Regions from separate parts of the Streptomyces sp. NPDC005195 genome, predicted to be linked through region 1. Evidence: riboswitches for the same ligand, from Rfam matches in the RefSeq annotation. Region 1 holds a riboswitch; the other holds the start of a gene.
The links. A riboswitch is a leader RNA that binds a small molecule or an ion and turns the genes downstream of it on or off. The one in region 1 is predicted to bind S-adenosylmethionine.

Region 1 (3,625 bases):
GGCAACGACATCTGGGCCACGCACTTCCACCTGTCGATCAACTCGATCACCTGGTTCGTCCGGATCGCGTTCTTCGTCGTGCCGGTGCTCGTCTTCATCGCCACCAAGCGGATCTGCCTCGGCCTCCAGCGCCGCGACAAGGACAAGGTGCTGCACGGCCGCGAGTCCGGCATCATCAAGCGCCTGCCGCACGGTGAGTTCATCGAGGTGCACGAGCCGCTCGGCCAGGAGGCCCTGCACACGCTCACCGCGCACGAGCAGTACCAGCCCGCCGAGATCGGCCCGGTGGTCGACGGGAACGGTGTCGAGCGCAAGGTGAACGGCGTGCAGCGACTGCGTGCCAAGCTCAGCAAGGGCTTCTACGGGGAGAACAGCCAGATCCCCAAGCCCACGGTCGAGGAGTACGAGGAGATCACGAGCGGCCACGGCCACCACTGATCCTCCGGCCGGTCCTCACCGGTCCCACTGATCGCCACGGCAGGAGCCCCCGTCCCTTGGACGGGGGCTCTTCGCCGTGCCCGGGCTGGATAGGGTGGACCCTGCTTGTACCTGTCTACGAACCCAGGAGCGGCATATGAGTGCTGTGACCCCCGCTGGAGGCGACATCGCGGCGGGCCGTTCCTGGCCCGCCGTGCTGAACGGCCTGCTCGACGGCCGGGACCAGAGCGCGGACGACACGGCCTGGGCGATGGACCGGATCATGAGCGGCGAGGCGACGGACGCGCAGATCGCCGGCTTCGTGGTGGCGCTGCGGGCCAAGGGCGAGACGGTCGAGGAGATCACCGGTCTGGTCCGCACGATGTACGAGCACGCCAAGGTGATCGAGGTCCCGGGGGAGACCGTCGACATCGTCGGTACGGGCGGTGACGGCGCGAAGACGGTGAACATCTCCACGATGTCGTCGATCGTGGTGGCCGGGACCGGCACGAAGGTCGTCAAGCACGGCAACCGGGCCGCGTCGTCGGCGTCCGGCGCGTCGGACGTCCTGGGGAAGCTCGGCGTCAATCTGGAGCTGACGCCGAAGCGGGTGGCCGAGGTGGCCGAGGAGGCCGGGATCACCTTCTGCTTCGCGGTGAAGTTCCATCCGGCGCTGCGTCATGTGGCGGCGGCGCGTGGGCAGTTGGGCATCCGGACGGTCTTCAACTTCCTCGGTCCGCTGACCAACCCGGCGCGGGTGAGGGCGCAGGCGGTGGGTGTCGCCGATGCCCGGATGGCGCCGATCATGGCCGGTGTCTTCGCCGAGCGCGGCAACTCCTCGCTGGTCTTCCGCGGTGACGACGGGCTGGACGAGCTGACCACCACGGCGACGTCGAAGGTCTGGGTCGTGCGGGACGGCAAGGTGACCGAGGAGCGGTTCGATCCGCGGGACGTCGGCCTCGACCTGGTGCCCGTGGAGGCCCTGCGGGGTGCCGACGCCTCGTACAACGCGGAGGTCGCCCGTCGTGTCCTGGACGGCGAGAGGGGGCCCGTACGGGACGCCGTGGTGCTGAACGCGGCGGCGGCCCTGGTGGCGTTGTCCCCGACGGATGCGTCGCTGGTGGACCAGCTCCGTGCCGCGATGGTGCGGACGGCTCGGGCCATCGACTCCGGGGCCGCGCGCGCGGTCCTGGACCGCTGGGTGACGGTCACCAACGCGTAGACCCTCCGGGATCCCTCGCCCCTGTCATCCCTCGAGTTCTCCCGTCCTTGGGGGCTGCCGCCCCCAGACCCCCGCTTCGGCCCGAACGGCCTCGTCCTCAAGCGCCGGACGGGCTCGAGACGCGAGCCCGCGCTGAAGGGCTGACACCCGACCCGTCTCCGGGGGCTCCACCCCCGGAGACGGGTCCGGCAGGGGCGGCGGGGGCCGGTACCGGCATGTGGACGGTGGGGTTGCGTCAGGAAGATCGTGTGGCAGGATGCGATATCAGGTCATGAGCGACAGCCATCAGGCCCCGGCCGGCTGTCCGGCAACCCTCCGTCCGTGGCGGGGTGCCCCGGGTGAAGACCAGGCCGTAGGCAGCGAGGTCTGCGGCAAGCGCGGACCCCTCGAGAATCCCAGGGGTCCTGGTCGTTCGAGGGAGCCTTCTGTGAGCAAGCGAATGCGGTAGGGCGTAGAGCCCCGCTCCCGCACACCCTTTTCCCCTCCCACCTGCGCCGGGCCGCGCGCGTACCTCCGTACGCCCCCGCCCGCGCGGTGCTTCCGCCTGCCTCTCACAGGAGTGCACCCATGTCTGTCTCCACCGCTGCCGCCGAACGGTCCGTATGTGCCCCCCTGCCCGTTCTGGGCCGTGATGTGACCGTCCCGCTCGTCACCGGCGGCGAGGTCACCTACGCCGCCCTCGACTACGCCGCCAGCGCCCCGGCCCTCCAGCGTGTCTGGGACGACGTCGCCGCGTACGCCCCGTACTACGGCAGCGTGCACCGTGGAGCCGGCTACCTCTCCCAGCTGTCCACCGACCTCTTCGAGAACGCCCGCGGGACCGTCGCGGAGTTCCTGCACTGCCGCGAGGACGACCAGGTCGTCTTCACCCGGTCGACGACCGACTCGCTCAACCTGCTCGCCGCCGCCCTCCCGGCCGACTGCCAGGTCTTCGTGTTCGAGACCGAGCACCACGCCTCGCTGCTGCCCTGGCAGGACGCGCGGGTCACGTACCTCGACGCGCCCCGCACCCCGCGGGGGGCCGTCGCGACCCTGGAGCGCGCCCTCGCCGACCGTGACCCCCACGGACCGGCCCTCGTCTGCGTCACCGGCGCCTCCAACGTCACCGGCGAGCTGTGGCCGGTGCGCGAGCTCGCCGCCGCCGCGCACGCCCACGGCGCCCGGATCGTCCTGGACGCCGCCCAGCTCGCCCCGCACCACCCGGTGTCCGTCGGCGACCTCGACGTCGACTGGGTCGCCTTCTCCGGGCACAAGCTGTACGCGCCCTTCGGCTCAGGTGTCCTCGCCGGCCGCTCCGACTGGCTGCGCGAGGCCGAGCCCTACCTCGCCGGCGGCGGTGCCAGCCGCAAGGTCGCCCGGCGCGCGGACGGCGGCGTCGACGTCGAGTGGCACGAGAGCGCGGCCCGGCACGAGGCCGGGTCCCCCAACGTCATCGGCGCCTACTCCATCGCCTCCGCCTGCAAGGCGCTCACCGAGGAGGGCTTCGACCGGATCGTCGCCCGCGAGCGGCACCTGATCCGCACGGTCCGGGAGGGGCTCGCCGAGGTGCCCGCCGTGCGCGTGCTGTCGCTGTTCGGCGACGACGCGCCCCGGGTCGGCGTCATCTCGTTCGTCGTCGAGGGCTGGAACAGCTCACACTTCGCGGCGGCGCTCTCCGCCGAGTACGGCATCGGGGTGCGTGACGGCCTCTTCTGCGCGCACCCGCTGCTGCGCACGCTGCTCGGCAGCGACCCGCAGACCCAGGGCGAGTGCGGGGCCCCGGAGGCCGCGCCCGGCGAGAAGTCCCTCAACGCGATCCGCGTCAGCTTCGGGGCGGGCACCCCGGACGAGCACGTGGAGCGCTTCGTGCGCGCCGTGAAGGAGCTCGTGCGGGACGGTGCGCAGTGGCGCTACCGGACCGAGGGCGGTCGCTGCGTGCCGGCGGTCTGACCCCGGTGGCCGCGAAGGACCCGCTGCGGTACGGAACGGCGTGGGGGGCGGTGCGGG
Region 2 (3,625 bases), on a different contig from region 1:
CGATCGCTCCGGCCGCCGCCAGCAGCCGCATCCAGGACCGCAGTTCGGCCGGCAGCAGGCCGTCGTCGCAGCCCGACTCGTGTTCGGGCAGGTCAGCGGGGGCGAGGAAGTCGGCCATGGTGTCACAGTCTACCGGTTGTCCAAATTTGAAGAACGGGCTAGCCTGTGATCGTCCAAATTTGGATGACTACACGTTGTCCCACGGCCCGTGCCTCACCTGTAACCGTTAAGCGTCTGGAGAACACTCATGACCGTCGCCGTCGAAACCGGCCTGTGGCAGCTCGACCCGGCCCGCACCAGCGTCGTCGTCCGGCACAAGACGATGTGGGGTCTGGTCACGGTGAAGGGTGTCTTCGCCACTGTCACCGGGGAGGGCGAGGTGCAGGCGGACGGGACCGCCCGCGGCACCGTCACCCTGGACGTGGCGTCTCTCGACACCAAGAACGGCAAGCGTGACAAGCACCTCCGTTCGGCCGACCTCTTCGACGCGGAACGGCACCCCACGATCACCTTCGCGGTGGACGACGCCGTGATCGCCCCGGACGACACCGTCGAGGTCACCGGGCAGTTGACCGTGCGCGGCATCACCAGGCCGCAGCCCGTCGTCGCCCGCGTCACCGCGGCGAGCGCCGAAGACGTCACCCTCGCCGCGGAGTTCACCGTGGACCGCGACCAGTTCGACATGGGCTGGAACCAGATGGGCATGCTCCGCGGCCTGACCACCGTCGTCGGCACACTCGTCTTCACCCGCGTCAAGGGCTGAGCCGACGGAGCGCCGCCCGCCGTCGGCGCGGCGGCAAGCGGTGACCGCCCGCCGGCTCCATGGTCCGCCGGACATGGCGGCCGATGTCACAGGCTTCGCGGCGGCGCGTCCTGGTGCGGTCCGAGGACGGGACGGTGAACAACTCCCAGATGACCGGGGGCTGTTCGCCGTGGCCTCGAGATGGGCGCGGGCCGGTCGTCCGGAGAGACGTCCCGACGGCGGCGTCAGGCCCGGCGCACCGCTTCGCGGAAGGCCGGATGGGCGCCCAGCCGGCCGACGTAGTCCCGCAGACGGCCGTACGGGGAGAGGACGCCCTCCGTGCCGAGGCCGGTGAGGGCCACCCACAGGTCGACGTCGGCGGCCGTCAGCTCGTCGCCCCACACATGCTCGTACGACCCGAGTCGGTGATCCAGCGAGTCGAGCGCGGCGGACCGCGCCGTCGGCCCGGCGACCGTGGTGAGGTTCCGGTCCAGGAAGACGCGGAAGGCGTCGATGTCCGCGGCGAGGGACGGCGGGTGCAGCCGGGGGAGTCCGTCGTCGTCGCGGCAGCCCGGAAGTTCGCCGAGATCGCGCAGGATGTCGGGGGTGTGATTGCTGACGACGCGTCCGCTCCAGCGGTCGCACAGCGCCGGCGCGGTGAGCGGACCGTCGTAGTGGTGCCAGGTGGCCTCGTACGCGGCCCGCAGCGCGGCGCGGGCGGCTGGTGTCCCGGAGGGACCCGCCAGCAGCGTGGTGGTGACCGAGTCGCGCAGCCCCAGCAGGCCGAGGGTGATCGAGATGCGCAGCGAGCGCGGACAGCGCTCGGAGAGGTACAGCTGATAGCGGTGCGGCGCGGGATAGAAGCCGCCGGCCGGACCGGCACCGATGCGACTGCGGATGCGGTGTTCACGCGAGGGGGCCGCTCCCCGAGGGGGTGCGGCGACGAAGGCCCCCGTGGCAGGCGAGGCCGGGGCGCGGTGGTGGGAGGCGACGGCGGTCGGACTGAGCGAGGCTGTCTCGGGCATGACTCTCCAGGGGGGACGGCGAAGCCCCGCCGCCCGGGGGCAGCGGCGGCGGAACGGAGTGACTGCTCTGAGGTACCGTCCGGACCCTGGACTAGTAGGCGCTGGAGACCCGCTGCAGATCGATGTGCAGACGCCTGGTCAGACCGCTCGTGCCCTTTCCGGCCATTCCCGTCGCTCCCGTGTCCGGGGCTCGCGAGAGGCGAGACCACGCTTGCCCCGCCGCTCCGGCGGGACCCGGTCGTCACCCGGGGCACCCCGTCGCGGTGGAAGGGTTGCCTGTCAGCGGGCCGGGGCCGATCAACCGCCTCGCACGGAGGGACCCGGCGAAGGGCGCTGACCATCGTGACCGTCCCCGTCAGTCTCGGTCCGCTCCGTGGGCTCGTCAAGAAGGCGCCCGCCCGGTCTCACCACGTGGTCGTCCGGGCTGCCGAGCGTTGACCTCCGCACGCCGTGCCTCGCCACCGCACGGACTCGGTCCTGGTCCGAACTCCGGGGCTCCGAGCCGGAACAGACGGCGCGGGCGGGCCGTTGTGCTGGAGAGGACACCACGACGACGGCGCGCCCAGGGCGCCCGCCGCGACGGAAGGGCGGAGGTGACGGACGTGCCGGTCCTGTCCGCGCTCCGCGTCATGGCGCTCACCCCCCGCCGCCGTGTCCATCTGTACTCCCGGCCGCACATCGATCTGCGGCGCGTGGCCGGCGCGCTCTGTCGTCCCTGACCTGTCACCCCGCTGCCGCCGCCCTCCGCACGGAGGGCAGGAGCCCTCGTACGGTCGATCAGGAAGGCACCCCTTTCGTGGCCTCGTCATCCCCCTCCCCGCTGCCCGCCGCCTCCCCTTCACCCCTCTCATCCGCCACTTCCTCCTCTTCCTTCTCTTCCCCTTCTTCCTCCGACGCCCTGCACCTCGCCGTCGCGCTCGACGGCGCCGGGTGGCATCCGGCCGCCTGGCGCGAGCCGGTGGCCCGCCCCCGTGATCTGCTCACCGCCGCGTACTGGACGGACCTGATCACCGAGGCCGAGCGCGGCCTGCTCGACCTTGTGACCATCGAGGACGCGCTCGGACTCCAGTCCTCGCGGGTCACCGGTCCCGACGGCCGCACGGACCAGGTACGTGGACGGCTGGACGCCGTCCTGATCGCCGCCCGCGTCGCTCCACTCACCAGCCATATAGGACTGGTGCCGACCGTGGTGGCCACCCACACGGAGCCGTTCCATATCTCCAAGGCGATAGCCACCCTCGACTATGTGAGCAGCGGGCGGGCCGGCGTACGGGTGCAGGTGTCGCCGCGTCAGAGCGAGGCCGCGCACTTCGGCCGCCGTGAGTTCCCCCCGTTCCGGCTCGAGGACCTGGACAGCCCCGCCCTGCGGGAGTTGGCCGTCGACCTCTTCGACGAGGCCGCCGACCACGTCGAAGCGGTACGCAGGCTCTGGGACAGCTGGGAGGACGACGCGGAGATCCGGGACGTCGCCACCGGCCGCTTCGTCGACCGCGACAAGCTGCACTACGTCGACTTCGAGGGGCGGCACTTCAGCGTCAAGGGACCCTCGATCACCCCGCGCCCGCCACAGGGCCAGCCCCCGGTCAGCGCCCTCGCCCACGAATCGGTGACCGGAGCGCCCTTCCGTCTGCTCGGCCGCTCCGCCGACATCGGATACGTCACCCCCCACGACACCGGGCAGGCGCGCACGATCGTCGCCGCGGTCCGCGCCGAACAGGAGGCGGCCGGGCGCTCCGGCGAACCCCTGCACCTCTTCGGTGACCTGGTGGTGTTCCTGGACGACGATCCCGCCGCCGCGGTGGCCCGCCGCGACCGCCTCGACACCCTCGCCGGCCACCCGTACACCAGTGACGCCCGG

Region 2: linked by a shared signal. The riboswitch ahead of ABZV34_RS26225 (putative leader peptide) and the one ahead of ABZV34_RS28595 (aminotransferase class V-fold PLP-dependent enzyme) in region 1 are both predicted to bind S-adenosylmethionine.

The regions. Positions count from the first base shown of each region.
Region 1 is NZ_JBEXHZ010000039.1:49,503-53,127, reverse strand. Features, by position in the region: gene ABZV34_RS28605 (cytochrome bc complex cytochrome b subunit) at 1-438, shown strand, start outside; gene trpD (anthranilate phosphoribosyltransferase) at 575-1,639, shown strand; SAM riboswitch class IV at 1,907-2,023, shown strand; gene ABZV34_RS28595 (aminotransferase class V-fold PLP-dependent enzyme) at 2,207-3,568, shown strand.
Region 2 is NZ_JBEXHZ010000031.1:19,423-23,047, reverse strand. Features, by position in the region: gene ABZV34_RS26240 (MarR family transcriptional regulator) at 1-118, opposite strand, end outside; gene ABZV34_RS26235 (YceI family protein) at 248-763, shown strand; gene ABZV34_RS26230 (cell envelope biogenesis protein OmpA) at 988-1,767, opposite strand; gene ABZV34_RS26225 (putative leader peptide) at 1,859-1,933, opposite strand; SAM riboswitch class IV at 1,970-2,115, opposite strand; gene ABZV34_RS26220 (putative leader peptide) at 2,361-2,486, shown strand; gene ABZV34_RS26215 (LLM class flavin-dependent oxidoreductase) at 2,666-3,625, shown strand, end outside.